4 regions of the Desulforamulus aquiferis genome follow, and region 1 is predicted to be linked to each of the others. Evidence: riboswitches for the same ligand, from Rfam matches in the RefSeq annotation. Region 1 holds a riboswitch; each other region holds the start of a gene.
What was found. Region 1 has a riboswitch for S-adenosylmethionine ahead of P6N53_RS01625 (hypothetical protein). Riboswitches for the same ligand answer to the same signal wherever they lie in the genome.
Positions count from the first base shown of each region.

Region 1 (7,540 bases):
GGAAAATGCAGGCCATATATGATAAAATCCTTTAGTAATGAAAATACAGGAGTGATTAAGGGATATGTCAACTAATCTAACCAGTGGCATAATTGGCTTACCTATGGTAGGAAAAACAACAATTTTTAACCTGCTGACAAATTCTAACCAGGAAACGTCAAACTTCCTGAGTGGTAAAACTGAAACCATTACGGCATCTGCGAAGGTTCCCGATAAAAGAATTGATTTTCTTGTAGAAATGTATAAGCCCAAGAAGACAACCTATGCTCAGATCCAATTTAGTGAGGTGCCGGGTTTGGTAAGGGGTGCCAGTGAAGGAAAGGGTGTAGGTAATCAATTTCTCAGTGCCATAAGAAACGCAGATCTACTGGTGCATGTGGTAAGGGCCTTTGAAAACTCCGAGGTGCCCCACGTGGAAGAAGATATTAACCCCCTAAGGGATATTGAGACTATTTCCTATGAAGTGCTGCTGGCCGATATGGATTTAGTAGAAAAACGTATCCAGCGAATACAAGCGGGTAAAAAGCTTACTAAAGAAAATGCCTTCGAGCTGGAAGTGCTGAAAAAATGCCTTGCTGCCTTGGAAGAAGAGTCCTTGATAAGCCAACTGGGTCTTACAGAAGAAGAAAGATTCACCCTGAAGAACTATGCATTTCTAACTGAGAAGCCCATCATGTTGGTAGTAAATATTGATGAGGATCAGTACCGGGCAGGAACTTACCCAGGCAAATCAGAGGTGGAAAAATATGCTGCAGATAAGGGTATTGCAGTTATTGAGATATGTGGACGTATGGAAATGGAAATAAGCCAGCTTCCTGAAGATGATCGGGAGCTGTTTATGGAAGACTTAGGAATCTCAGAGCCAGGTATAGATAGATTAGCTAGGGCGGTATACGACTATCTCGGCCTAATATCCTTCCTGACAGCAGGAGAAGATGAAGTAAGGGCCTGGACTATTAAGAGGCAAACGGATGCTAAGAGGGCAGCTGGTAAAATTCACTCGGATATAGAGAGGGGCTTTATCAGAGCTGAGGTGGTGGCCTTTGAGGATTTGGTGACAGCAGGAACCATGGGTAAGGCCAGAGAAAAAGGAATGTTCCGGCTGGAAGGTAAGGAATACATCGTTAAAGACGGAGACATTATCAACTTTAGATTTAATGTATAAAATGATCATGCTTACTTAATTTAAGGTAATACTAAGGGGTCCTGTAGAAATTACAGGGCCCCTTTAGCATGACATATTAAATTGCCTGCAAGTCTATTAATTAAAACTTATTTTCTCCAAAGGCAATCTTTTTACTGGTTATTTTTACTTCCTGGCGTTCTAAGGTACCCATTTTGCCAAGTACATACTCGGCTATGTTAACTGCATGGTCACCGACCCGCTCAATGTTGCTTAGCATGTCAAGGAATATTGAGCCCTCGGAACCATTACACATACCATCGTTTAACCTCATGATATGTCCAAAGCGGAATTCCTTTTCCAGGTTGTCAATGACAACTTCATTTTTAATTACTTGTCTGGCCAGGGAATGGTTTCCGGTTTGCAAAGCTTCCAAGGCCATCTTTAAGGTTTCATCTGTAAGATCAGCAATTTGACGAATACTGGCCAGGGCCTCCTCTGAGAATGTTACCTTATTCTCCATGCTAAAAATGGTGGACTCAGTAATATTAGTTGCATGGTCACCGATTCTCTCAAAGTCATTGACTGCCTGGAGCAGGGTAGAAGCATAGTTAGACTGCTCTTCGGTCATATTTTTACTTGCTGATAGTTTGACAAGGTAATCGGTTATATTGCTGTCCAACCTGTTGATCAATTCTTCCTTTTGTTCTAGATACATGGGATTTAATTCTTTATCCTTCGGATTAAAGAAGAATCTGATAGACTCACCAAAGAATTCGCTGGAGTGGCGGCCCATCCTTAAAATCTCCTGGGTTGCTTGTCCTAAGGCCACCGAAGGGTTGGCAAGCAATCTTGGTTCCAGGTAACGGGGTTCCATATTAAACATGGCATCTTTACCAGGCACCAGCTTGGTAACGGCCCAGGCTAGATAGGATACAAAGGGCAGCTGGATAAGTGTGTTAGTAATGTTGAACATGCCGTGGGTTTGGGCAATCTGCATCCTAATATTAAGTGTTTCCCAGGTGCCCTCGAAGCCGGGAATCAATACAAATACATAATTAGTGGCTAAACGAATCACCTCGGGGAAGATACCAAATAAAAACAATGGCAAAAAGATAACTGTCCCGCTAATGTTAAACAATGTATGGGTGATGGCAGCACGGCGTGCCGCAACGGTGGTACCAATGCATGCCAGTAAAGCTGTTACCGTTGTACCTATGTTATCGCCAAAGAGGATCGGAACTGCCTGCTTGTAAGTAACTGCCCCCTGGTCAGCAAGTTCCTGCAGGATACCAATAGTAGCTGAACTACTCTGTACAATAAATGTGAAAACTGTGCCAATAAATACTCCAAGGAAAGGGTTATTTTCTATGCCTACCATTAGATCAGTAAAGAACTGTAAATCCTTTAATGGCTTTAATCCAGAGCCCATTAGCTCCAGACCAAAGAATAACATACCAAAACCAAAGACAACCTGTCCAATATTGGCTACCTTTTTGTTCTTGATAAAGAACAGCATAATAACACCGATTGCAATAATTGGTAGAGCATACTTTTCCAATTTAAAGCCGATTAAGTAGGCTGTCATGGTGGTTCCAATATTTGCCCCCATGATAACTCCGATGGCTTGCCTCAATGTTAATAAGCCTGCGTTAACAAGGCCAACGGTTAAAACAGTGGTTCCACTACTGCTCTGGATTAAAGCAGTTACCAGAGCACCGGTGATGACACCCCTAAGGGGCGTCTTTGTACCCTTTTCCAAGAACTCCTTCATTCTTGCCCCGGCGGTATTTTGTAAACCCTCGGACATAAATTTTATACCGAAAAGAAAGATACCCAGGCCACCGAAGCCTAAAAATAACACATCTTGGATAGAAATTGCCATGTATTATTCCTCCATTAGTAGACATAACCTTTTATATTTTAACAAATTTTAAGTTTTGGAAAAGTACTTTAACAATCTCTTAACAAAGAATTATTTTTTATAATCTTCTTAACTGTAATTTAACAAACTGCTAACTCTAGTAGACCAATGTATAGCCGTCATGCTCTGTGATACAATATTTGGTACTAGTGTATTAACAATAGGAAGTGAGTTCGAAATGGAAAATAGCTATGATGTAATAGTGGTGGGTGGAGGGCCAGCTGGCATGTTGGCCGCTTCTGTGGCAGCAGCAAAGGGTGCTAAAACCCTGCTCCTTGAGAAAAATGAACGCTTAGGTAAAAAAATGCTGATAACAGGTGGAGGAAGGTGTAATTTAACCAACGATACCGATATTGAGCAAATGGTTGCCAATATTCCCGGTAACGGGAAGTTTGTTTTCGGCAGCCTATATAGATTTTCAGGGCAGGATTTAAGGGATTATTTTAATAAATTAGGTATTAAGACTAAGGTGGAAAACCAGGGAAAAGTATTTCCCAGAAGTAACAGTGCTGCCCAGGTGGTAGAGGCATTGGAAAAGCATCTATTAAAGTTAGGTGTGAGGATCAAGTACCAGGCAAAGGTTGATGCCCTCATTGAAGGGTGGGGATGTTGCCGCGGTGTGGTGGTTGGGGGAAAAGAGCTAAAGTCAAAGGCAGCGGTGATAGCCACCGGGGGACTTTCGTACCCCAAAACCGGCAGCACCGGAGATGGTTATAAAATAGCCGGAAAGCTGGGCCATACTGTTACAAAACTATTTCCTTCAGCGGTATCGGTAACATGCTCAGATCCATGGATTAGGGAAAGGGATGTTCAGGGTTTATCCTTACCCTCGGTAAAAATCACCCTATATAATGGTAAAGGAAAAATAATGGCCTGTGAAATGGGGGACATTATTTTTACTCACTGGGGTATATCCGGGCCGGGCGCCCTCAGGGTAGGAAGGTATGTGTCCATAGAAAAACAGAAAACAGGGATAGAAAGCATTAGGGGAGAGATAGACTTATACCCAAGCACAAATCAAGAGGAAATAGCCCGAAGGCTTGGGCAAATTGCCCTTGAGGAAAATAAAAAGATCTTAAAGACTGCTTTAGCGACGGTGGTGCCGGAACGCCTAGCTCTGGTATTGGCAGAGCTGGCCGGGGTTAGCCCCCAGGTAACTGTGGGAGCGATCCAGAAAGAAACTTGGCGTAGGCTGGCCTTACTATTAAAAGGACTGCCTGTAAATATTGAAGGGACCAGATCAATTGATGAGGCTACTGTTACCGGTGGAGGGATAGCAGTGAAGGAAGTGGATCCCCGTTCAATGGAATCCAAACTGATAAAGGGACTTTTTTTTGCCGGAGAAATACTGGATATTGATGCCCATACGGGAGGGTTCAATATGCAGGTGGCCTTTAGTACAGGCTATGTAGCCGGAGAAGCTGCCGCTAAACATGCTTTAGAAAGTATTGACTGATAGTGCTAAATTAGTGTAAATTACGATTAATAAACAAATACCGACAATGATTACTTTATCAAGAGTGGTGGAGGGACTGGCCCAATGAAACCCGGCAACCGGCCTAAGATGGCGGCGGTGCCAACTCCTGCGGAGCTTTTTGAAGCTCGGAAAGATGAGGTGCGCTAAGGATGTTAAACCTACGCCCTTTAAATGGGCGTTTTTTTATATAAAATTACTTGCGGGAGGTTACTTATGCTGCTGCCCCAGGTGCCGGTGGAGATAAGGCTGGATAAGGTGCTGGGACTGCTAGGGCAAGGGGATAATAGTGAGTCGTTAGTCTCTCCCCTAGGAAACATAGTTGGTGAGGTAATTACACAGGCAAAATCCCTGTTATGTCCAACCGCAGCCTGGTCATGTTATGAATTATCATTAGAGGGCTATTTGATAGGTCCCGGGGGAGATAATATTCCTCTTCCAGGTATAAAGTTCAATAATACAAAAATCGAGAGAGTTAGTGTGATAGCAGTATCCATAGGAGAAGCTATAGAAAATAAGGTACAGGAAGCATTTAAACAGGGAAACTTTACCACCGCCATAATACTTGATTCTGTGGGAAACATTGCAGTTCAAGAGGTTGCTGATTGGATAGTAAATCTATTGTCCAAGCAATATCGAAGCAAGGGGTTGTTCCCCACACCAAGGTATATTCCCGGCTGTAAAGAAAATGAGCTGGCCTATTTACCACTTCTCATGGAACTAGCCGGGGCAGGTAATTTAAGTATAAATTGTACCCCGTATTACCAACTGGAGCCGGTAAAATCCCTTGTCTTTTGGGTGGGATGGGGTCCTAATAGAAGTATTATCCAGGTTAAATGTATGTCCTGCCAAAAAGAAAATTGTATATACCGAGTTAGAATAATGGAAGGAGAGGGTTAAGTTTGACCTTCAGGGATAGAGTAGGAAAGGAAATTCTGGTTGTGGACGGGGCTATGGGTACCCTGCTGCAGCAAAAGGGACTGCCATCAGGCTGGTGTCCCGAGGAGTGGAATGTAAGTCAGCCCGAAGCTGTAAAGGACATACACCGGCTATATTTAGAGGCGGGTGCAGATATAATTACAACTAATACCTTTGGCGCAATAAGTACAAAGCTTGAGGAGTATGGCTATGGACATAGTGTCAGAGACTTTAATCTTGCTGCTGTTAGATTAGCTAAAGAAGCAGCCCAACCCTTTGGAGCAATGGTTGCAGGCTCTGTTGGACCTTTAGGAAAATTCTTGCAGCCCCTTGGGACTCTAAGCTTTGATGAGGCCTACCAGCAATTTTACGAACAATGTAGGTGTTTGGTTGAGGCAGGAGTAGATTTAATACTCTTTGAAACCTTTGGGGATATTGGTGAGATGCGGGCAGCCCTGGTGGCAGCAGCAGATGCGGGAGATATTCCGGTAGTTGCCAGCTTTACCTTTGATGAAACAGGTAGGACCTTTACAGGAACCGACCCGGAAACTGCTGCTGTGGTGGCCGAGGGCTTAGGGGCTGTGGCCATTGGGGTTAACTGCTCGGTGGGACCAAAACAGTTAGTAAGTGTAGTTAAAAAGCTGGGCCAAAGCACAAACATTCCCATCCTGGTATCCCCCAATGCGGGCATGCCTGAGATTGTTGATGGAAGAACCGTATTTAGAGAAATGCCGGAAACAATGGCACAATATGCAGCCAGTTTTGTTGAGTATGGCGCATCACTCCTTGGCGGGTGTTGCGGAACAACACCAGAACATATTCAAGCCATCAAGGGCAGCGTTAAACACTTACAACCAGTGAAGAGATCTAGGCAGTTTGGACTCAGGGTGGCCAGCCGGGTAAAAACGGTTGCTATTGAACCAAACGGTATTCCTGTGGCTATTGGAGAGAGGTTAAACCCAACGGGGAAAAAAGCTCTGCAGGCCGAAATAAGGGAAGGGAAAACTGAGATTACCCGTAGAGACGCCCTGGCCCAGGTACAGTCAGGGGCAGCTATCCTTGATGTTAATGTTGGTGTTGGTGGTGTTGACCAGATTGCAGCCATGGAGAGGGCAGTTAATGCCGTGCAAATTTTAGTGGATGCACCCCTGTGTATAGATAGTACAGACCCAAAGGTTATCGAACACGCCCTGAAAATATATCACGGCAAAGCGATCATAAACTCTGTAAATGGTGAAGAACACAGTTTAGAGACTATCCTGCCCTTAGCAAAAAAATATGGTGCTGCTTTGATAGCCCTCACCCTGGACGACGCCGGCATTCCTCCCACCGCGGTAGAGCGACTGGCTGTGGCTAGAAAAATTGTGGAGCGGGCTGAAGCAGTTGGCATTCCACGGGAGGACATAATGGTGGACTGTCTGGTACTCACTGTCAGCGCTCAGCCTGAAGGTGTGCCTGAGACCTTGAAGGCCATTACTATGGTTAAAAGGGAACTTGGGACAACCACTAGTTTAGGCGTGAGTAACGTCTCCTTTGGTTTACCTAACCGGGGTTTGATAAATGCTGCTTTCTTTGCCATGGCCCTGTATGCGGGACTAGATGCAGCTATACTTAATCCCCAGGAACAACGTATGATGGAAACCCTCAGGGCATCTGCCGTATTATGCGGCAGGGATATGAGGGCGGAACAATATATTGCCTGGGAACAGTCAAAGGATGGTAGAGTTACCCCTGCTAAAACTGAAGAGGTTAAGGCGTTCACTCCCCTGGAGATGTTATACAATGCTGTTTTATCAGGGGATAAGGATAATATCATCAGCTACATTGAAAAGGCCATTACCGATGGGTTGGCACCCATGGATATTCTCGATAAAGCTCTTATTCCTGGTATTGAGGAAGTGGGTAAAAAATATGGAGAAGGGAAGTTTTTCCTTCCACAATTAATGATGGCCGGGGAAACTATGACCAAAAGTTTTGAGAGGTTAAGACCGGAACTGGCCAAGGGACCTGCCAAAAAAACCGGCACAGTTGTTTTGGCAACGGTGAAGGGTGATATCCATGATATAGGAAAAAACATTGTATCTGTGATGCTGGCAAATCA
Region 1 covers NZ_JARPTC010000002.1:105,017-112,556, forward strand. The annotation lists gene ychF (redox-regulated ATPase YchF) at 65-1,165, shown strand; gene P6N53_RS01615 (Na/Pi cotransporter family protein) at 1,266-3,008, opposite strand; gene P6N53_RS01620 (BaiN/RdsA family NAD(P)/FAD-dependent oxidoreductase) at 3,226-4,503, shown strand; SAM riboswitch class I at 4,556-4,664, shown strand; gene P6N53_RS01625 (hypothetical protein) at 4,738-5,421, shown strand; gene P6N53_RS01630 (homocysteine S-methyltransferase family protein) at 5,424-7,540, shown strand, end outside.

Region 2 (7,540 bases), on a different contig from region 1:
TTTCTTTAGCTTTGGCTTGAGTATTGATCCCTTGGGTTTGGGAGGTGCAGTTTGGCCCGCCCTGATAGCAGTGGTGGTTACAATACTAGGCAATTTTGCGGCAGGACTGCTGGCAGGAAAGTCCGCAGGCCTTTCACCAATGGGTCGTACTAATGTAGGGCTGACAATTGTTTCGCGGGGTGAGTTTTCTATTATTCTGGCTAATCTTGCCAAGGCAGGAGGCTTGTTACCGGCAGTCCAATCCTTTGCGGCCTTATATGTATTAATACTTGCAATTACTGGGCCTCTGCTTACTAAAGAATCTAAATGGATATATAATCGGTTATGTCCTGTTTTTAAATGGCCTAAACTAACCTCTAAAACTAGAGGTAAAAAGGTACCACGGAGTGAAGTAGTCCCTTCTAAATAGAATAGTGTACTTTGATGGGAAAACATCCGGCACCTATTGAGGGTACCGGATGTTTCATTTAATTTATTGGTTTTTGAATTTTTATAAAAAAATCTTTAACTTGCTGCCATTAATTTACAGGGCAGGGTTTCAACGATATCCTCCCAAATGACAGTTGGAGCCTTGGCAAAGCCGTTAAAGGTGGTGGCCGAAGCAGAAGAGTAGGCGCCGCAATTAGGTACTAAAATTAAATCATCTATATCCAGTGCCACAGTATTATGGTTTTGGAAGACAACATCTAGGGAGTCACAACTTGGGCCGGCAATGGTAGCATTTATTTCAGGGCCATCCTTAAAGGTTTCCATTTCGTATTTCCAGTGATCAAATAAAGCTCCAGAGAAGGTGCCGTAAATGCCTTCATCCAGGAAATACCATTGCTGACCGCTTCTCACCTGGGCACCAATTACCTTGGTAATTAGATTTACGGCGGTACCACAGATAAACCTACCTGGTTCAGCCCAAATTTCTGTATCAGGGAAAAGTCTGTTTAGCTCAGTTTGAATTTGCCTGGTCATAGAAAATATATCAAAATTGTCATCCACCGAGGGGATGGGAAATCCTCCGCCAATATCAAGAATTCTAAGCATTATACCCCTTTGAGCAGCCTCATCAAAAATTGAACGGGAAATTGCTAGGGCCTTGAGGTAAGCGTCCGAACAGGTATTTTGGCTTCCTACATGAAAACATAGGCCTGCCACATCTAAGCCCTTGGCTTTAGCCGATAATAATAGATCCAGGGCTTCTTCCGGAGCAACGCCAAATTTCTTGTTAAGATCCACCAGGGAATCCTTGTTGTCTATGCGGATTCTTAATAATACTGATGCCTCGGGCATGATTTTGACGATCCTATTTAATTCACCCTCACTGTCAAAGGTAAGCTGCTTAACTCCGGCACCCTTGGCTGTTGTGAGTCCTATTGAAGTTTTCACAGGGTTAGCGTAGACTATTCGTTCTGGAGCAATGCCCATATCCTTTAAGTCTATAATTTCTCCATCTGAAGCTACGTCAAAGCATGAGCCCAACTCGACCAATCTTTTTACTAAATTTGGATCGGGGTTTGCCTTTACGGCGTAGAACAGTTTTACACCGGGAAGCTGCTTGCGCAAAAATTTATAATTCTCCTCCACCTGATCCAAGGATAGAACCAACAGTGGGGTTCCATAGGTTTCTGCAAGGGTTTCAGCAGCCTCGCCAGTTAATTTAAAGGAATTTTTCAATGACTCTTTCCTCCGGTCCTAACGTAATTAGTCAACACACGAAAACAATTTTATCAACAGATTTGGGAATATGCAATATCATTTGGAAGAAAAACTTAGAAAAAACAGCATTAAATTTAATTAATGGGGACAAACAGGGATAAAAGGCTATAAAACGGGATATTGCTGATATCAATAGTCTAAGTCAGTAGAATATAAATACAACTCAATGGTTAGCATTAAGATAGATAGAGGAAATAGGTGAAATATTTGCAATTATTAAAGCTCCTCAAGGGGTTATCTAGCTATCAATTAATGGGTAATTCCGCTAAAGATATTACAGCTATTGCCAATCACACTGGAAATATTGTCCCTGGCTCACTGTTTATCTGTGTTCCAGGATTAAAGGTTGATGGGCATGATTATGCCTCCCAGGCCATAGATAAAGGTGCAGCGGCTTTGGTGGTGGAAAGAGATATTGATGTTGATTGCACTAAAATCCTAGTGCGAGATGCCCGGCAGGCCCAGGCTCTACTTAGCCATGCCTTTCACGGTTATCCTTCAAGGGAAGTCGAAGTTATTGGTGTTACAGGAACCAATGGCAAGACCACCACTACTTTCTTCATTGAATCAATACTAAACCAATTTGGCCAAAATGCCGGGAGGATTGGTACAATTAATTGTCGGTATGGCAATTTAATTTTTCCCTCCAAACATACTACTCCCGATTCCATAAATTTAAATAAATTATTAAGTGAAATGGTTAAGTCTGGTACCAAGGCAGTGGTGATGGAGGTATCCTCCCATGGTTTGGCCCAGAATAGGGTGATTGCCTGTGATTTTGATGTTGGAATTATATCAAACGTTACCCATGATCATTTTGACTTTCACAGGAATTATCAGAGTTACTTGGAGTCAAAGGCTTTATTATTTGAATATCTGGGTCGAGATAGGGAGGCAAAATCACGTCTAAAGTTTGCAGTGGCCAACGCCGATGATGCCAGTTACGATTTTATAGTCAGCAAAGCTGCCGTACCGGTTCTTAGTTACAGTATTTATGGTCCCAGTGATATAAGGGCATCAAATATTGAATTAAAATCTAATGGATCGTCATTTGAAATTAAGGTGGGTGGCAAAAAATATAAGTTTTTTTTAAAACTACCCGGACTATTTAATATTTATAACGCATTATCGGCAATTGCCTATGCCTGGGGCAGGAATTACCAATTCGAAGGGGTACAGTCTGCCCTGGCAGAGGTACAGAGGGTGCCGGGCAGATGCCAGCGTGTTGATGAAGGACAAGATTTCGAGGTAATTGTAGACTTTGCCCATAATCCAGACGGACTTAAAAACATTCTTACCTTTGCTCCCAAAATACCTGAAACCAAACGTATCATAGTCTTCGGCTGTGAAGGCGGCAAGGATAAAACTAAGAGACAAATTATGGGCTATATAGCAGGCATGCTTGCGGACTTTACAATAGTTACCATGGACAACCTATATTCCGAGGAACCCTTAGAGGTTGTCCAACAAATAGAAAAGGGATTGTTAGAGGCTGGAAGAAGAGAAGGCTTAGACTATATAATCATTTTGGACAGGGCAGAAGCCATAAAAGAAGCAATTGCTATGGCTGATAGTGGTGACCAGGTAATCATAGCAGGTAAGGGGCATGAAACCACACAAACTATTTATAAACAGGTGAAGCCCTTATGTGATTGGGAGATAGCGGCTGGTGCCATTCAGATGAAATTAAGGAACAGTTTAAAAAACTCCAAAATCTATTATTTAGCCTCCTTGCAGTTGCAGCAAGATTGCTAGATGCCTATTTCAAAGATAGAGGGGATAGTCATGTACAAGGTAGTGGAAGTAACTCAAGAACAGCGAGAACATTTTGACGATATCATAAAAGAATATCCCCAGTGTGATTTTATGCAGACCTATACCTGGGGAAATTTAAAGGAAAAAACGGGCTGGGTGCCATTTAGGCTGTTGTTTTACAAGGGCGAGGCTGTCAAGGGAGCTGCATCAATTTTAAAAAAGAAGCTACCCTTTAGCAACTTTTCCTTTTTGTATATTCCCAGGGGGCCCCTGCTGGATAACTTTGAGGATGAACGGGTGTTTGAATCCTTTATGAATGAAATAAAGGTCCTGGCCAAGAGGGAAAGGGCTATTTTTGTCAAGTTTGATCCCGATATCTATGGTCCTGCTCCGGTATTGAAGGGGTATCTAAAAGCTAAAGGTTATAAAAGTAGCAGAATCAGAGGCAATTTTAGTGGCCTACAGCCAAAGCATGTATGTCGTTTGAACCTTGAGAAAAGTTTAGATGAAATCTTTGAGGGCTTTTCATCTAAAACCCGCTACAATATTAGGCTTGCCCAGAAAAAGGGCGTTACCATAAAAGAAGGGACCATTGAAGATATTCCGATTTTCTATGAGTTATTGGAAGAAACCTGCCGCAGGGATAATTTTGGTGTCAGGGCACTCTCCTATTTTGAGGAGCTTTATCGCCATTTGATAGAAGGAGGGAAGGGCAAGCTGTTATTAGCCTCCTATAATGGTAGATATATCTCGGGAGTACTGGTGATAGCCCATGGGCCAAAGGCTTGGTACTTATATGGTGCCTCCAGTGACAATTACAGAGAAGTAATGCCAAACTACTTACTCCAATGGACAGCCATAGCCTGGGCCCATCAGTGTGGCTGCAAGATTTATGACTTCCTTGGAGTAGCAAGCGATTTTAATCCAAACAGTACCTTATATGGTATGTATAAGTTTAAGCGGGGTTTTAACCCGGAGGTAGTGGAATTCATCGGGGAGTATGATATGGTTCTAAATAAGGGGATGTATCTTTTTTGGAATCTGGCTGAACCCTTATATCTTAAAGCCTTAGTTAATCTAGGCAAATTACAGCTATTGCTAAAGAAAAATCTAAGCAGGCGACAAAACTGTGATCCAGCGGTGGAATAGAGTGAATTTAATAAATCCCTTAATGTTAAGAAGAATATATCTATTTTTACCCACCCGGTTAAGGGTGCTAATTAAGAATGGATTGTTGCCCCTGATCCGTGGTAGGGTTGTCTTTGAATGCCGCACTTCATTTAATAATCTGCAGGTAATTGATAAAAGGGGTCGGAGGTATTTAGTGTTTTTGGATGACAGGCAGTGCCCCAACCTTCAATTTCCGGAGCATTTTTATCAAAGCTATATGTCCCTAGGGGAACATAGGGACAATTCCCCCCCCTATGCGGGCTATTGCCATTTGGGGCATTTGTTTAACCCGTCCATTAAGAGTGTTTTAATGGTTGGTTTAGGAGGAGGGGTAGTACCAAGGCAGTTCTTAGATATCTATCAAGACATTAAAACCCTTAAGGTCTTGGAGATCGACCCGGTGGTAGAGCAGGTAGCCAGGAACTATTTTAAATTGCCCGAGGACAAAAGACTAGCAGTCTCCATAGGTGATGGCAGAGAACTAATGGAACAGGAACAAAGCAATTATGACTTGATATTAATGGATGCCTTTCTTTCAAAAACCATTCCCTTTCATTTAGCAACGGTGGAATTTTTTCAATTGGTTTCTGCAAAGTTAAATGATAGGGGAGTGGTTTTGATGAATGTTTTTGGCTCCCTTTTAGGTCAACATTCAGGTGTTTTAAACAAGGTATTGGCCTCTTTGAAGATTGTATTTGAAAATCTATATATGATTCCTGACATGCCAGACCAGCCGGAAAGGCTTCAGAGTGTCATTGTAGTTGGATGTAAATCTTCTGAAGTGAACGAGGAGACAGTTATAACCAGGACTAAAAAACATGGCAATTTAGTGTGTGGTTATTTAACGGATATTAATTTGGTGATTGGAAAACTTCAAATTGTGGATTATATGACTAAAACCGATATTCTAAGAGATAAGGATAAGCCAGAATCCGGAATGCTTAATTTATATTAAGTATTGACACTGTTATTTAGGGAAAATATAATAATAGCCATAGAATTGAATAGCAATTACTCTTATCCAGAGTGGTGGAGGGAAAGGCCCTATGAAACCCGGCAACCGGTCAGCTTAAGCTGACAAGGTGCTAATTCCTTCAGGACATAGTCCTGGCAGATGAGAGAGGACGGTTTAAAGCACCCCTTCATCTGTGAAGGGGTTTTTATTTTTTATCTTAAGAAGGAGGAATATCTTATGAGTAATGAAAAATTAGGATTTGAGACCTTGGCGCTACATGCCGGGCATAACCCAGATAGTGAAACCCTATCCAGGGCTGTTCCCATTTATCAGACTACTTCGTATGTTTTCAAGGATTCCGAACATGCGGCTAACTTATTTGGGTTGAGAGAAGAAGGACATATTTATACACGCATTGATAACCCAACCACTGATATTCTAGAGAAGAGATTGGCTGCCCTTGAAGGAGGGGTTGGAGCATTAGCCTTTGCCTCTGGCCATGCTGCCATCACAGCTGCAGTTTTAAACATTGCAGCTGCTGGAGATGAAATAGTATCCTCAACTAATCTTTATGGCGGCACGGTGAACCTCTTTACCCATACTTTCTCCAGATTAGGCATCAAGGTTAAGTTTGTTAATCCTGAAAATCCAGACGAATTTAAAAAGGCAATCAATGACAAAACCAAGGCCGTTTTTGCAGAGATTATAGGCAACCCCAAGTGCGATGTATTGGATATTGAGGCGGTAAGCGCCATTGCCCATGAAGCAGGAATTCCCTTGATAATTGATGGTACCTTTGCCACACCATATCTTTGCCGACCCTTAGAATACGGGGCAGATATAGTTATTCACTCTACTACTAAATTTATAGGTGGTCACGGTAATAGTATCGGAGGAGTCATTATCGACTCAGGTAAATTTGACTGGACACAAAATAATAAATTTCCGGGACTGACCAGCCCAGATCCCAGTTATCACGGAATAACTTACACTAAAGATGTGGGTGCAGCTGCCTATATTGTTAGGGCCAGGGTTCAGCTACTCAGGGATTTTGGTGCATGTATCAGCCCCTTTAATTCCTTCTTATTACTGCAGGGCATAGAAACTCTGGCTCTAAGAATGGATAGACATGTAACTAACGCTCAGAAGGTGGCTGAATTTCTGGCAAATCACCCTAAGGTAAGTTGGGTTTCCTACCCTGGACTGTCTAACCATCCATCCCACAGCCTGGCCAGTAAGTATCTAGCAAAGGGTGCGGGGGCAATTCTAACCTTTGGCATAAAAGGCGGGGTGGCCGAAGGGAGAAGGTTTATTGATAGCTTAAAAATATTCTCTCATTTAGCCAATGTGGGGGATGCCAAATCTTTAGTAATTCACCCGGCCTCCACTACACACAGTCAGCTTTCTGAAGAAGCACAGCGTAAGGCAGGAGTTTCTCCTGAACTGGTACGATTGTCCATCGGGTTAGAGAGTGTTAAGGATTTATTGGAGGACTTGGACCAGGCATTAAGGGCTTAAGGCTACAGTAGAAAAGGAGATAAATTATGCCCATAAAAATTCCAGATAACCTTCCCGCTAATGATATATTAACCGGGGAAAATATTTTTGTTATGACCGAGACTAGGGCTGTTCATCAGGATATTCGGGCTTTAAGGATTGCCATATTGAACCTTATGCCCACAAAAATAACAACGGAAACTCAATTGCTAAGACTTTTGGGAAATACGCCACTCCAAGTGGAGGTAGAACTTCTCCATACCCGGACCCATATTTCTAGAAATACACCCCTGGAGCATATGGCTCATTTTTATAAGACCTTTGACCAAGTCAAAGAGCAAAAATTCGATGGTTTAGTAATAACAGGTGCACCGGTAGAACACATAGATTTTGAGCAGGTTGACTATTGGCAAGAACTTCAAGAGATTATGGAATGGTCAAAGCATCATGTAACCT
Region 2 covers NZ_JARPTC010000003.1:3,813-11,352, reverse strand. The annotation lists gene P6N53_RS02410 (cation:proton antiporter) at 1-409, shown strand, start outside; gene P6N53_RS02405 (type III PLP-dependent enzyme) at 505-1,665, opposite strand; gene P6N53_RS02400 (UDP-N-acetylmuramoyl-L-alanyl-D-glutamate--2,6-diaminopimelate ligase) at 1,906-3,462, shown strand; gene P6N53_RS02395 (lipid II:glycine glycyltransferase FemX) at 3,493-4,611, shown strand; gene P6N53_RS02390 (spermidine synthase) at 4,613-5,587, shown strand; SAM riboswitch class I at 5,647-5,753, shown strand; gene P6N53_RS02385 (homocysteine synthase) at 5,825-7,105, shown strand; gene metA (homoserine O-acetyltransferase MetA) at 7,132-7,540, shown strand, end outside.
Region 2: linked by a shared signal. The riboswitch ahead of P6N53_RS02385 (homocysteine synthase) and the one ahead of P6N53_RS01625 (hypothetical protein) in region 1 are both predicted to bind S-adenosylmethionine.

Region 3 (7,540 bases), on a different contig from region 1:
GGAAATTAACAGTGAAGAGATAAAATTTTCCGACGGCAAAGCCTTTAAGCTTGATGAAGAGGTTAATTTTCGGGTTATTTCCGGTGAGGAGGAGCTTATCTCTGCAGCCTTAAAGGATATTCCACCAGGGGCAGAGGCCTACCTATCCTTTGGACCAGATGGGGAGGTAACCCATATTGAGGCCATTTATATAACCATGACCAGTAAAATAATGTCCAAGGAGGGTGCCAGGCAGTTAACTATCTTTGATGGTACCCGTTGGACAATGGCTGATCAGGTCAAAATTTTTGTTGGCGAAAATAAGTTGAATTGGGCTGAGCTGCCTATCGAGTCTGAAGTAAAGCTCACGGTTAACCCTGTGTCTGCCAGGGTTTGGCGGGTAGATGTAAAAAATCTACCGGACAATTCTCCTTACTATTCTTTGCCAATATCGGATGAAGAAGTAAAAAAGGCCATTGCAGATTCTAGAAGTTCAGGGAAGGTTGTACTTTCAGCCCCGGAGGACGAAGAGCTAGAAAAGTCTGTTACCTTGGCCTTTAAAGCAGCTATGGCTACTGAGATATACAGTAACGGTCGACCGCTGGAGTTAAGGCTGCCGGGCTTGATAATTGAGATACCGGCCGGTGAGTTTAGCCGCTTCGGTGCAAATTTGCAGGGGGCGCAGCTTCAGATGAGGGTTTCCTGGCAAGCTGGAGGAGAAAAATCCCTTCCCTCAAGTGATTCCTTAATGTACCTGCGTCCAGTGGGGAGACTGGTGGATGTGCGACCGACAATTGTGTGGCCTGACGGTACCCAACTGCCAGTTAGTAATACAAATAATCCTATTAAGGTAACCATTACTTCACCCATTGGTTCCACTGCCGGGCTAAACACTCAGAAAATGGGGGTTTACCGTCTTAGCGAACTAACTCAAATGTGGGAGTTTATAAGCAACGATTATAATCCTGATACGGGCAAATCAACTATTACCGTTGACCGTTTGGGTAAATTTGCGGTACTGGAGGCTAGCCGGACCTTCTCGGACATAAATAATCATTGGGCCAGGTCGGATATTGAAATTATGGCGGCCCGACATGTTGTGAGGGGAATGACATCACAAACCTTTGCCCCCAATGATATGGTTACCAGGGGACAGTTTACAGTGATGTTGGTCAGAACCTTAGGTTTTTCTGAGGATACTGCTGCAGCTAAGTTTACTGATTTGCCAGCTGACTATTGGTGTGCTGGAGATGTTGGGGCAGCAGTGAAGATGGGTCTGGCTGCCGGCTATAGCGATGGGACCTTTAGGCCTGATGAACCTATCACCAGGGAACAAATGGCTACCATGTTAGTTAGGGCACTTACTCTGATGGCTGATAAAACCTTTAGGGATACCGGTTACACCCTTGGAAAATTTAACGATAGGGATGATATTTCCGATTGGGCCAAGGACTCGGTTGCCATTATCGCTGGTGAGGGCATAATGAATGGCCGGGAGGAAGGTATATTTGCTCCCAAGGAGCAGACCACCCGGGCCGAGGCGGCCACCGTTATGGTTAGACTGATTAGCAGTATAGCAAACAGTGGAAAACGATAGTTTATTTGTTGGTAAGATAGATGATTTTAATGGGTTCTGCAGAATAGCAGGGCCCATTAGTGTTTCTTTTCCCGGCTCTTTTTAGTATAATGCTGGCGGTTGGTGAAGGATATTTGCCGGGGGAGTAGAATATACTACTTTTATTGTCAAAAACTTGTATTAATGTACAGTAAGACTGGAGGTTCCTCTTTTGTCTACCGGAAAAATGATTGCCAGGGCGGCCCTGGTGGTGGCAGTAATTAACCTGCTGTCACGAATTTTAGGTTTTGTTCGTGAGTTGGCCATTGCCTATATGTTTGGTGCCACTGCCGTCACCGATGCCTATGTGGTGGCCTTTAATATCCCAAATGCGGTTTTTGCTATAGTTATCGGTGCCCTGGCTGTTGTTGTGGTGCCGGTTTTTAGTGAGTATGTGGCTAAGGGTCAAAAGGATGAGGCCTGGCGGCTGTTTAATACGGTTATTACCATGGTCATTGTGGTTTTTTCCGTGCTGACTGTGGTGGGCTTTTTTGCTGCCCCGCTTCTGGTCAAGCTTACAGCCCCGGGACTTCCGGCAGATACCGCCACCCTGGCCATTCGCTTGACTGTGATTATGCTGCCCATACTTATTTTTTATGGGTTGGCTACGGTTTTTCAGGGGCTCCTTAATGCTAATCAGGTCTTTGCCATTCCAGCCTTAAGTACCAGTGTTACTAACCTTGTCATTATCATTTCTGCCCTGACCCTGGGAGGCTGGTATGGAGTTGAGGGACTGGCGGTAGGCACGGTGGGGGGCTTTGTGCTGGCAGCCCTGATCCAGGTTCCTAAGCTCAGGCAGCAGGGCTTTAGGTTCAAATTTTCCACCGATTGGCGCCACCCAGGGGTACGCAAGGTTATGTACCTGGTGGGGCCGGTGGCCATAGGCACTTCCCTCAACCAGATTTACTTAATCATTGACCGGATTTTGGCCTCGGGTCTGGCCGAGGGCAGCATTTCAGCCTTGAATTTTGCCAATAGACTTATTTTAATGCCCATAGGTTTTTTTGTCCTGGCGGTGGGTACCGCTTTCTACCCTTCCATTACTAAGATGGCTGCCGAGAGCAAGTATGAGGAACTGGCCAAAACGGTACGGGGGGCCTTTCGGGTGGTGACCCTTTTTGCATTGCCAGCCGGTGTGGGACTTCTGGTGTTGGCCTATCCCATCATTAAGCTGCTCTTTGAAAGGGGCCAATTTGATGCCCGGGCCACCGAGATGACTGCCATTGCTTTGTTGTTTTATTCCATTGGCCTGGTGGGGCAGGCTGCCAATATTATTTTGACCAGGGGCTTTTATGCCCTCCAGGATACCAAGACACCCGTAAAGCTCATGGGAGTCACCGTTGTAGTAAATGTTATTTTGAGCCTTCTATTTATCGGGCCCCTGAAGCACGGTGGCCTGGCTTTGGCCAATTCTCTAGCATCCTTATTAAATACTGTTATGCTTTCCTGGTATCTAAATAAAAGAATTCCTGGCATGTGGGATGCCGGTATTTTTAAATTCTTTGGGCAAGTGGCGGCTGCTTCTGCAGCTATGGCCGCTGGGGCCTGGGGTGTCAGCTATTATGCCTCCGGCTTATTGGCGGGTCTAGGCACCCTGGGTCTGGCCCTGCAGGTTGGGGCTGGGATTGCTGCCGGTGTTGCAATTTTCTTAGTGGCAGTCTTTACTTTGAAAATGGAGGAGACTGTACTGGTTTCTACCTATGCCAATAAGCTTTTAAAACGCCTGGGTCCATCCCGGGGCTAGTTAAAGCCGCACCAAATTATTCTATGCCGCATAGCATGGGATAAGGAGGTGACAGCCATGATTAAGGCAACACAACTGGAAACCAAGGATGTTGTCAACTTGTCCGATGGGGCTAAGCTAGGACCGATAAAGGACCTACATATCGACATGGAAACCGGCAAGGTCATTGCTCTGGTATTGCAGGCCCCCAGCAAATATTTCGGGCTGATGCGCTCGGGTAAAGATATGGTGATTCCCTGGGAACTGGTCAGCAAATTTGGTTTGGATGCCATTTTGGTAGATCTACAGCCCATGGATCGCCGGTATTACCAAGATTAAAACTTTGTTTGACATAAAGTAACTGCTTTGCTAAAATAAATCTGGTAAATTTCTAACTGAATCGCTCATCAAGAGAGGTGGAGGGACTGGCCCGATGAAACCCGGCAACCTCACGTAAGGTGCCAATTCCTGCGGGAAGCTATTTCCTGACAGATGAGGTTATTATGGCTGATTAAATAACCTCTCCCATATGGAGGGGTTTGTTTTTTGGCTGTGTTGCAGTTTGGTGTTTAATTTTAAAATGACAGGGAAAGTTAAATACAGGGAGGGAATCCATTTGAGCAGAAAATTATTTACTTCTGAATCTGTTACCGAGGGTCATCCCGATAAGGTGGCTGACCAGATTTCTGATGCTGTCCTTGATGCTATTTTAGCTAAGGATCCCAATGCCAGGGTAGCATGCGAAACCTTTGTAACCACAGGACTGGTATTAGTTGGGGGAGAAATTTCCTGCCAGTGCTATGTTGATATTCCCAAGGTTGCCAGGGAGACTATTTTAAACATTGGCTATACCAGGGCAAAGTATGGCTTTGATGGAGATACCTGTGCGGTCCTTACCGCCATTGATGAGCAGTCCCCGGACATTGCCATGGGTGTGGACAAGGCCCTTGAGGCAAAGAGCGGTGAAATGAGTGAGGAAGAAATTGAGGCCATTGGCGCAGGGGATCAAGGGATGATGTTTGGCTTCGCCACCAATGAAACACCTGAATTAATGCCCTTGCCCATTGCCTTGGCCCATAAGCTGGCCCGCCGTCTATCCGAGGTTCGCAAGAATGGAATGGTAGAGTATCTGCGCCCCGACGGTAAGACCCAGGTTACTGTAGAATACGATGGTGATAGGCCATCCCGGATTGACACCATAGTTATTTCTACCCAGCACCACCCTGAGGTGGATTTAGCCACCATTCGCAAGGATATGATTGAAGTAGTAGCACATCAGGTGCTACCCGCTGAATTGATTGACAGCAATACTCGCTTTTTCATCAACCCAACGGGACGCTTTGTAATTGGCGGCCCCCATGGGGATGCTGGACTAACTGGACGTAAAATCATTGTCGACACCTATGGCGGTCGTGCCCGTCACGGCGGTGGTGCCTTCTCCGGTAAGGATCCCACAAAGGTGGACCGCTCAGCCACCTATGCTGCCCGCTATGTGGCTAAGAATGTGGTGGCTGCCGGACTTGCGGACCGCTGCGAGGTACAGGTGGCCTACGCCATCGGTGTGGCTCACCCGGTTTCTGTACGGGTGCAGACCTTTGGCACAGGCAAGGTTAGTGATGACTTGATTATTCAGCTTATTAACCGCCATTTTGACCTGCGTCCTGCGGGTATCATTAAGAGCTTGGATTTACGTCGGCCAATTTATAGGCAAACTGCTGCCTATGGCCACTTTGGCCGTCTGGATCTGGATTTACCCTGGGAGCGTACCGATAAGGCAGGTTTACTTAGGGCAGAGGCAGGTTTGTAAACCTAGCTCTATAGCCTTTATTTACCACATTGACACTACACACCCCCGGTGGAGTAATAAACATACTCTACAGCACGGGGGTGTTTTTTATGTATCAGACTCTGGAAGTTTTGCTGGTGGTTATTCTGGCTTGCTACGGGGTTTACCGGCTGGCGCAGGATGTGATAAGTGCCTTTAGGGTACAGCCGGGACCACCGGTCAGCATGCTGATAGTGCTTAAGGACCGGGCCCAGGACGTGGAATATATTATCCGTAGATTGGCTGCCTGGCGAAAGCACCAGTGGGTCCAATTGGAGCTGGTGGTGGTGGATGACGGCTCGGAGGATGATACTGCAAAAATCCTGGAGGGCTTGCAGCAAAGGATACCCTTTCGACTGGTTGCCCTGGAGTCCCATCCCAAGGAAGAGTCCCGGACTGTGGACCAGGGGATGATTAGCGGCTTGCTGCACTGTCATAACAGCCTGGTATGGCTGGTGGACCTGAGAAGGATTCCCACGGGACTGCAGGCAGAGAAGGTTTTCCGTGTATTTTTTTGCCAGGGCTGGAGGTAATTTACCAGCATTGTCGAATATTGCATGACGGAGGGGGTGACAGCTATGGCTAGACAGGGAGGCCTTAGCCTTTTATATACCTGGACAATCATTTTGCTTGGCTTTGCCTGGCTTTATAAGATATTCCCCAGTTTGAATTTTGACAGTGCCGGGATACTGGTGACTTTGGTAGTCCTTGGGATTCTGGCCGAATGGCTGGCGGTACCCTTTCCCCAGGGCTATCTCTCCGGGGGCTATGTGGTGGTCCTGGCTACCCAACTGCTTTTCGGCGGGGTAGCCACCGCCTGGGTTACCGGTGTTGTTACACTCATTGGCCTAGGAATTGCGAACCGGGGCAATCCCTTGAGAAGCACACTGTTTAACAGCAGCCAGCACGTTTTGGCAACGGCTGTGGCGGCCCTGGCCTTTGAATTGGTCAGTGCACAAATTCTTGGGATTTTTGTTTTTACCTTTGTATATTTTGCCGTTAATCATTTCCTGGTGTATATATATCTGCTGCCTGGCAGGAGGGATCACCCCAGTTTGTTTGGCTGGGATGCCCTGCAATGGGATGGCTATACTTATCTTTTTACCGCACCCTTTGGGGCTCTGATGGCCGTGCTGTATCAAAATATGGGTGCGGGCTGGGCGGTGCTGCTGTTTCTTCCGGTATTGGCGGCCCAATTGGTAATAAGGAAATATGTACATCTGGAGCTTTCCAACCGGGAGTTAACGGCCCTCTTTCAAGTGGCCAAGCGTCTAAGGAATAGTTACCAGCCGGAAACCTTTTTTGACCAAATACTGCAGGAGGCCCGGCGTATTGTGGATTTTCACACGGGAGTTATTTTATTTTGGTCCCAGGAGAGGCAGATCTTTCTGCCTGGTGCGGTCCGGGGAGCCTTCAAGGAGGATATGAGCAATCTGGTGCTGTCGCCCGGGGAGGGTCTGGTGGGTAGGGTAATTGAGACAAAGGAACCACTGGTTATCGGCAATATCAGGGATGATGCAGCCTTAGCCGATGAGGCTGGGCCCTTTAAGCCTTTCCGCTCCCTTATGGTTATACCCCTGATGTCTCAGGGGGAGGCGGTAGGGGTGCTGGTGCTGGGGCAGATGTATCCCTATGCCTTTGAGGATAAACATATGCAGATGCTCAGCATCATAGGGGGACAAGCAGGTATTGTGCTGGCTAATGATATGTTGGAGTTTAGGGTTAAAACCCTTATGGCTATAGATGTTTTAACTGGTTTTTTAAATCACAGGCAGTTTTACCGCCAGGTGGTGAAGGAGTTTATTAAGGCAAACTCCTCCGGTACCCCTATATCCCTTTTGCTGGTGGATATAGATCGCCTGCGGGATTTTAACTCCCGTTATGGTCATGGGGCAGGGGACGGCTTAATCGAGATGGTGGGCTCGGTACTGAGGGAATATACCCGACCCTCGGACCTTTTAGGCCGATATGGCGGGGGAGAGCTGGCGGTGCTTGCCCCTGGTGCGGATCATTCGGATGCGGTGAGTCTCGCGGAAGAAATAAGAATAGAGGTTAGGGATCGCAGGCTGGTGCCGGAAGAATCCAAAAGCCAGGTGATGGTAACGGTATCTATCGGTGTGGCCACCTTTCCCTATGACTCCAACGACCCGGATAAGATTTTCCTAGGGGCGGAAAAGGCTGTGGCCAGGGCCAAGGAATTGGGCAGGGACCGTACCATAAGCTACAACCAGATAATCAAGAGGGTTAAGTCACAAATAGAAAAGAGTCCTGGAGCAACGGGAAGCTAGCATTTTAGACACCTTGGTAGGGGTGTCTTTCTTTATGGCCTAAGATTACTTTGTACTGACAAGCCTATAAAAGGGCCGAGTTGTTGGAATATAAATCTTAGGTTTGTTTG
Region 3 covers NZ_JARPTC010000032.1:28-7,567, reverse strand. The annotation lists gene P6N53_RS17550 (S8 family serine peptidase) at 1-1,576, shown strand, start outside; gene murJ (murein biosynthesis integral membrane protein MurJ) at 1,767-3,338, shown strand; gene P6N53_RS17540 (YlmC/YmxH family sporulation protein) at 3,396-3,656, shown strand; SAM riboswitch class I at 3,719-3,816, shown strand; gene metK (methionine adenosyltransferase) at 3,934-5,124, shown strand; gene P6N53_RS17530 (glycosyltransferase) at 5,214-5,675, shown strand; gene P6N53_RS17525 (GGDEF domain-containing protein) at 5,721-7,430, shown strand.
Region 3: linked by a shared signal. The riboswitch ahead of metK (methionine adenosyltransferase) and the one ahead of P6N53_RS01625 (hypothetical protein) in region 1 are both predicted to bind S-adenosylmethionine.

Region 4 (7,540 bases), on a different contig from region 1:
CCGTTCTCAACAATAACATCCCTGGTTCTCTTAGCAAGGGCTTTTCCTACATACTGGGCAAAGGCACCGGCAACTGCAGCCATGGGCCCTACCCCTGCTGCTCTGGCTGCTTCGGCCATCTCAATAGCCAGTTTCGGAGCTCCCTCCAACATTTCGTGAGGCTTTAGAGTCTTTTTAAACTGGGGATCCCGCTGAATGTAATCTTCCAGGTACTTTCTCTGTTCCTGTACTAACACTTCGATCCAAGAAACAAGTTCTGGACTAAAGCGGTCTCTCCGAACACCAATATCCAAATCCGTTTCCTGAATGCTAACTTGGAAATGCACCAAATCAGCCTGCTTGTGCAGGTTACGATAGGTTCGCTGGATATATTCCAATTAGATCCTTACCTCCATTGCCCTTAATGGGCAAACCTTTAAACAATGTAGGCAGACAACACACTTATCACCATTGAATTTCACTTCCATTGAGGGACGCTCCATAAAGAGGGCCCCAGCAGGGCAGTGAACCGTGCAGGCCCCACAACTGGTACACCTATCATTGTTGCGAACTACTTCCTGATTTAAGGGGTGTACCGTAATTCCCTGATTGCGAAGGTATTCAATACCTTCCTCATATCTTTCCCCGTCCAGGTCTAAAACCATGGTTCCTTCCAGGTGAGGATTTATCTTTGCCTTTACTATATTAACCACTAAGTCATAATCTTTAACCAAGTGATATATTATTGGACGATCTGAAGTTGTAGAACTAAAACGCAGTACAATTTTATGCGGTGCCATATCAATCCGCTCCCTTCTTTATCTTATATCCAGAGGTTTAGCTGTTAGGCCTGCTGATGGTCCGGGTAGTAATTGTACAGGCTCTCCCAATTGGAAATCTCCCTTTTGAATCCAGGTTTTCAGGAGACCGGCAATTTCCCTAGCCTTTGGATAACTGGAAAGGGGTGCAGTGGCCACTTCCTTGCCTTCAACAGTTATTTTACCTGACTTAAGCTGTGCATAACTTACCAGTCCCAGGTTACCACCCACCCGGTTGGGATAATTTTCGCTGTAATCTACCACCGGAGCGTGCAGTTCCTCATCAGAAAGGGCAGCAAATTTTAAAATTTCTTCATTTAGAATCGGTATCGGAATACCTAAACCAACTGTCAGTGTTGCTCCATAACCCTGGAAACTGGTACCCCTGAGCCATTGGGCTTTCATTTGCTTAAGATCACCCATTACAGAAAGGGTTCCGCCGGCTGAACCAACTATATTTCCCTCACTGTCTTTGAGCCATCCAGGGAAATGCTGGGTACCATTCCAAACCACATAGCCAACTCCACCGCCTAGAAATATTCTTGTTCCGATGCCAATGGTAGCAAAGTTGGGATCCTTCATTAGGGGACTTAATTGCCCTGAAGTTGAGTAGGTGGCATTCCCCAACCGTGGCTTCAATGTCCCCATATAGGTATGGATGGTTTTATCACTCAGGTTTACAGCACAGTTATAGTTTTGGTAAGCATTTCTTGGATTGAATAGGATGGCCTCATTAATCTGATCCAAAGTAATGGTGGTTTCAATCTCCTTGCGGGGATAGCAATCGGTCCCATAGGAAAGGGCCTCTAGCTTAACCTCCTTACCGCTTACCAAATCTTCAATTACATGGCCTCCACCATAACGAAACTCCCCTGGGTAATTACTGTTGGTGGGATCATCCTCGGGAACCTCAGTAACCCCCATGTAAGCATCTACTGCAGCAATACCCGTATAAGCAGGAACATTGTTCAGCCAAACTTTCTGCATCCTAATACGGGGATTGGAATGACCAAAGTTTAAAAACGCACCCGAGGAACACATTGGACCAAAGGTACCGGTGGTAACTACATCCACCTGGGCGGCAGTTTTGGCCAGCCCTTGCTCCCGGACTTTTTCAATTACCTCTTCAGCAGTTACAACAACCGCCTTGCCCTCTTTAATTCGGGCATTAATTTCAGCATAGGTACGTTCCACACCCATTTATATTTCCTCCTTCGTGCTCCCTTGCCCGTGTACAAAATAAACCTCTTCTTTACACAGAAGAGGTTTAACGATTTTATCGCTGCACACCTCTTATCTGTCAGAAGATATACTTCTGCAGGAATTAGCACCTGTCCGGAAAATCACCGGATGGTTGCTGGGTTTCATAGGGCCAGTCCCTCCACCTCTCGGGATAAGAGCACATTATTAAATTAAGTAATTTAAAGTTTACCAACCAACCAATTCACTGTCAACAGGTTTTTTTATGGAATAATTTACCCCAAGCCAAGTGTCAGCTTCATTAATAATCCTTGACTATCATGAATTAAAGTCCCTGTATACATCTTCTGAATCTATCACACCCTAAATAAAATAACGAAACAGGGGGTGATTTAATTTGAGCAACCATCATGAAGAGGATCTCAGACCTGATTTATTAGAAACCGGAGCCTTCGATGGCAATTATCAAGGCGAGGATAGTGAAGAGCTAAACACCATCTTTTACCATTATTGGTCTAGGTGACGGGTTTGTTGAAAAAGATACAATTGGGTTTTAATAATCCCGAACAGCGACATTCGAAGCAGTGGAAACAGCGCTTCGCGAAGCTGAGGATGCGAAAATGGGTGAGCGGACATGGACGTCCGCGAAAGCCTGAGGTAAACACGATGTTTACTCGAAGGCGGCCCATTTTCGCCCGAAGTGAGGGATTATTAAAACCCGAATATAGGTAGTTTTTCGACAATCTGCAAAACCCGCCACCCCCTTTGGGGTGACGGGTTTTGCTTGCCTTATGAGAAAAGCTTGCTTACAGAAAGGTCTTCATGGATACGAATAATGGCTTCTCCCAGCAGCGGAGCCACTGAGAGCACTTTAATTTTATCAATCATCTTTTCCGGTGGCAAAGGAATGGTATTGGTAATAACAACCTCTTTAATAACAGATTCCTCTAACCTTTGGATGGCTGGCCCTGACAGCACAGCATGGGTACAGCAAACATAGATTTCTTTGGCTCCACGCTCCATCAGAGCGGCAGCTCCCTTAGTTATGGTTCCGGCCGTGTCAATGATATCATCAATCATAATTACTGACTTTCCTTTGATGCTGCCAATAATGTTGGTAACCTCAGCCACGTTAGGCTCTGGGCGACGTTTATCAATGATCGCCAGGGGAGCTCCAATCCTTTCGGCCAAATCCCTGGCTCGAGTCACCCCTCCAATGTCGGGAGAAACCACTACTACATCCTTTTTCATGGTTTGATGAAAATACTCAGCTAAGATGGGAACTCCCGGCAGGTGATCCACTGGAATATCAAAAAATCCCTGTATCTGTCCCGCATGAAGGTCCATGGTTATCATTCTCCGGCAGCCACTGGCGGTAATAATATTTGCCACCATCTTGGCGGTAATCGGTGCCCTGGCTCTGGTTTTCCTATCCTGTCTAGCATATCCATAATAGGGCATAACAGCGGTAATCCGTCGAGCAGAAGCCCTGCGTAATGCATCCACCATGATTAATAGTTCCATTAAATGCTCGTTTACAGGGGTTGAAGTTGGCTGGACTATAAAGGCGTCAGCACCCCTTACACTTTCATCAACCTCGGCTCTTATCTCCCCATCACTAAACCTGGAAATCCTGGAAGCACCCATGGTAACCCCAAGGTACTGGCATATTTCCTGGGCTAGTTCAGGGTTTGCGTTACCTGCGAATATTTTCAATCGTTTGCTACCGGAAGACATTGATTAACCTCCAAACTTTGGGAAAATCCCTTTATTTACGTCTTTTTACCCATTCTGCTACATTGGTCTGTCTTTCCCTGGCTACACCCAGTGCACCCTCTGGAACATCCTTGGTAATGGTTGAGCCGGCAGCTATTACCGAGCCTTTACCCACCTTAACAGGAGCCACCAGGTTGGTATTACTGCCTATAAAGGCGCCATCCTCAAGTATGGTTTTAAACTTGTTCTTGCCATCATAATTACAGGTGATTGTTCCCGCGCCAACATTTACCCTTTCACCGATGGTGGCATCACCCACATAACTCAGGTGAGGTATCTTACTGCCACTGCCGATGGTTGACTTCTTAATCTCAACAAAATCACCAATTTTGGCATTATCACCAATAAGGGTTCCCGGGCGAATATAAGCGTAGGGACCTACCACAGTACCATCCCCCATGCTGCTTTCGGAAACTACGGAATATTGGATATCCACATTATTACCAATAACACAATCAGTAATTTTACTGCCGGGACCAATGGAACAGCCGCTACCTATCCTGGTTTTCCCTAAAAGAAAAGTCATGGGCTGAATAATAGTATCCCTACCCACCACCACTCCTTGGTCTATATAGGTATTACCTGGGTCAACAACGGTAACCCCATGGGCCATGAGATCTTCCAAAACTCTCCGACGCAGCACCTGCTCTGCCCTTGACAGTTGAATACGATCATTTATGCCCTGAACCTCCTGGGCATCTTCCATGGTCACTGCCTGAACTATAAGCCCTTTACTAACAAATATTTGTATAACATCCGTTAGATAGTACTCTCCCTGGGCGTTGGCAGGAGTTATTTGGCTAAGGGCCTCAAACAACCCCTCAATTTTAAAACAATATACACCGGTATTAATTTCCTCCACCAGAAGTTCCTCGGGTGCTGCGTCCTTCTGCTCTACAATCTTAGAAACAGCACCGTTTTCCCTTCGGATAACACGACCATATCCAGCGGGATTATCCATTTTTGCCGTTAGAAGAGTTGCAGCCGCACCGGTATCTTTGTGATATTGAGCTAATTTTTTAAGGGTACCTTCACGCAGCAAAGGTGTATCACCACAGACCACCAGCAAATGCCCCTGGGTTTCAAGGTATTCTCCCTTTGCTTGCATTAGGGCATGTGCTGTGCCAAGTTGTTCTTCCTGCAATACCACCTTGGCCCTATCCCCTACAAAGTCTATTACCTGTTCAAATCCAAAGCCAGCCACCACTACGGCTTTTGTAACTCCAGCATTAGCCACTGTATCCATTACATGACCTAACATGGGTTTTCCACAGATTTGATGTAATACCTTTGGTAAATCAGACTTCATTCTGGTACCTTTTCCTGCCGCCAGGACCACCGCCCCAAGCTCCATTTCGGTGCCCCTCCTATCTTCAACATAAACACAATTTTTAGAAAAGCCATCCTGCTTGCAAAAGTGACAAAAAAAGAAGGTTTTCTAATTTTTTATACTATAGCATATCCCCAAATACAAAAGTTTTTGCCCACAACCTTAATTTTTCCACAAAAAATTTTAATTTCCTCTTAAAAATATCAAATTACGGCAAACAAAGAATATTCAAAATTAAAATTACCCCCCATAATCAGAAACATGAGGCACACTAATGCCTCATGTTTCTGTTTTAATAATCCCAACGACATCATTAAAACCCAGCTGTATCCTCTTCAACAGCCAGATAAACCTGTACCATCAAGGGTTACAGGTTAAATAAAGAAGGGGAGCCTTGTGCTCCCCTTTTATATATTATTACCAATTGCTTAGTTAAATAGCTTCTTGATAGGCTTGTAAGACTGCGCTTTGGATAATTTCTCTAGCTGATGATGTAATTGGGTGTGCAATATCGCGAAATTCACCATCCGGGGTCTTTCTACTAGGCATTGCTACAAACAACCCATTTTGCCCTTCAACCACCTTAACGTCGTGAATCACAAAGGCATCATCCAGGGTTACTGATACGATGGCCTTCATTTTGCCTTCTTGGAGCACTTTCCGTACCCGCACATCCGTCACGTGCAAATTATTCACCACCTTCCGCTGCCACAAATTCTGTTGGGCTAGTAAATTCTGCAGCGAAAAGGAAAATCCTGCTTCTTATATTAGGTTTCTTTTAGTTTTCTCATGTTTTTTTTTTAACTATTTCAAAAAATCTAACGTATAGCCCTCGTTTTGTAACAATTCGACAATTTCTTCTATATGTCGATGATTTCTGGTCTCTAAAGTGATATCAACTTCCGCCTGCTTTAATGGCACGTTAGGTTTGATTCGATCGTGAACTATAGAAATTACGTTTGCCCCTGAAGCAGCCAACACAGACAGTAGTCTTTGAAGGGACCCAGGCTTATCGGTGACAATGGTCCTCATTCTTAAATACCGTCCCGCCTTCACTAAGCCTCGCTCTATGATTATAGATATGACGTTGACATCAATATTGCCACCACTAAGTATAACTGCAACTTTTTTTCCTTCACACCGGCATTTATTGTGCATCAATGCAGCAATACCCACTGCTCCAGCACCTTCAACAATGAGTTTAGATCTTTCCAGAATAGTAATAATGGCCCAGGCTATTTCTTCGTCATCCACCGTAACAATGTCATCAACATACCGTCGGGCCATCTCAAAGGTTAGTTCCCCCGGTTTACGCACAGCTATCCCATCAGCGATAGTCTGGGCGGACTTCAACTCATGTATATGTCCTAAACGACAAGCCTCCAGCATACAGGGAGCATCGGAAGCCTCTACACCGATAATTCTAACCTCGGGTTTTAGTGCTTTAATGGCACAGGCTAAGCCGGAAATAAGTCCTCCCCCACCAATGGGAACCAAAACAGTATCCAAATCAGGTAAATCTTCTAACAGTTCCAAACCTACGGTGCCTTGACCCGCAATAACCAAAGGATCATTAAAGGCATGAACAAATACGGCCCCAGTTTCCCGCTGAATTTTCTGAGCCTCGGCAAAGGCCTGGTCGTAATCTTGCCCCGCCAACACTACTTTAGCCCCATAGGACCTGGTGGCCTCTACTTTAGTAATTGGTGCTCCCTCCGGCATAACTATGGTGGCCTGAATACCAGCTTTACTGGATGCGTAGGCTACCCCCTGGGCATGGTTACCAGCGGAAGCAGCAACTACTCCCCTTACTAGCTCCTTTTCAGAGGTGGCTATTTTGTTATATGCACCCCTGATTTTAAATGAGCCTGTTTTTTGCATGTTTTCTAATTTTAAAAATACTTCGCAGCCTGCCATCTGGCTGAAACCTTCGGCATGTTCCAGTGAGGTGTGTTTAACTATACCCCTGAGTCTTTCCCTTGCTTCATATATTTGTTCCAGCGTTACATTTATGTCAGCCACGTTCTTTGCCCCTTAGTAACCGCCTTTTATCATAGGAGGTTTGTATTTTGTTTTTTAGGCTCTGCATAAGTTATTAACAGTCATTTTTTTACTTTCCTGGACTAAAATCTGTCTAATAAGCTGCAGATCATCCGGTTTATCCACATCCATACCCAGCTCCGGGAAAGCACAGGCTACAGCCTTTCCGTCAATCCCCAGTAATCTGGAGGCCCGGTTTTGAGCTTCTGTCAATGAAAGTTGGTGTATTATTAATTTTGTTAAGGTTACCAATCCCACACGCCGAGCCAGTGACAGAGGTTTCTTTCTTAAATCAACAAGTTCCTGGCCGATGGCTAAACATCTTTCTACCTCCCTAGGATTAATTAGAAAGAGGTTTCCGGCAGTAAAGATACCCTCTTTAAATTTAATGTAAGTT
Region 4 covers NZ_JARPTC010000019.1:41,804-49,343, forward strand. The annotation lists gene P6N53_RS12515 (UPF0280 family protein) at 1-377, opposite strand, end outside; gene P6N53_RS12520 (NIL domain-containing protein) at 378-779, opposite strand; gene P6N53_RS12525 (homocysteine biosynthesis protein) at 798-1,997, opposite strand; SAM riboswitch class I at 2,088-2,197, opposite strand; gene P6N53_RS12530 (hypothetical protein) at 2,395-2,520, shown strand; gene P6N53_RS12535 (ribose-phosphate diphosphokinase) at 2,787-3,734, opposite strand; gene glmU (bifunctional UDP-N-acetylglucosamine diphosphorylase/glucosamine-1-phosphate N-acetyltransferase GlmU) at 3,766-5,127, opposite strand; gene spoVG (septation regulator SpoVG) at 5,536-5,790, opposite strand; gene ilvA (threonine ammonia-lyase) at 5,908-7,125, opposite strand; gene P6N53_RS12555 (NTP transferase domain-containing protein) at 7,180-7,540, opposite strand, start outside.
Region 4: linked by a shared signal. The riboswitch ahead of P6N53_RS12525 (homocysteine biosynthesis protein) and the one ahead of P6N53_RS01625 (hypothetical protein) in region 1 are both predicted to bind S-adenosylmethionine.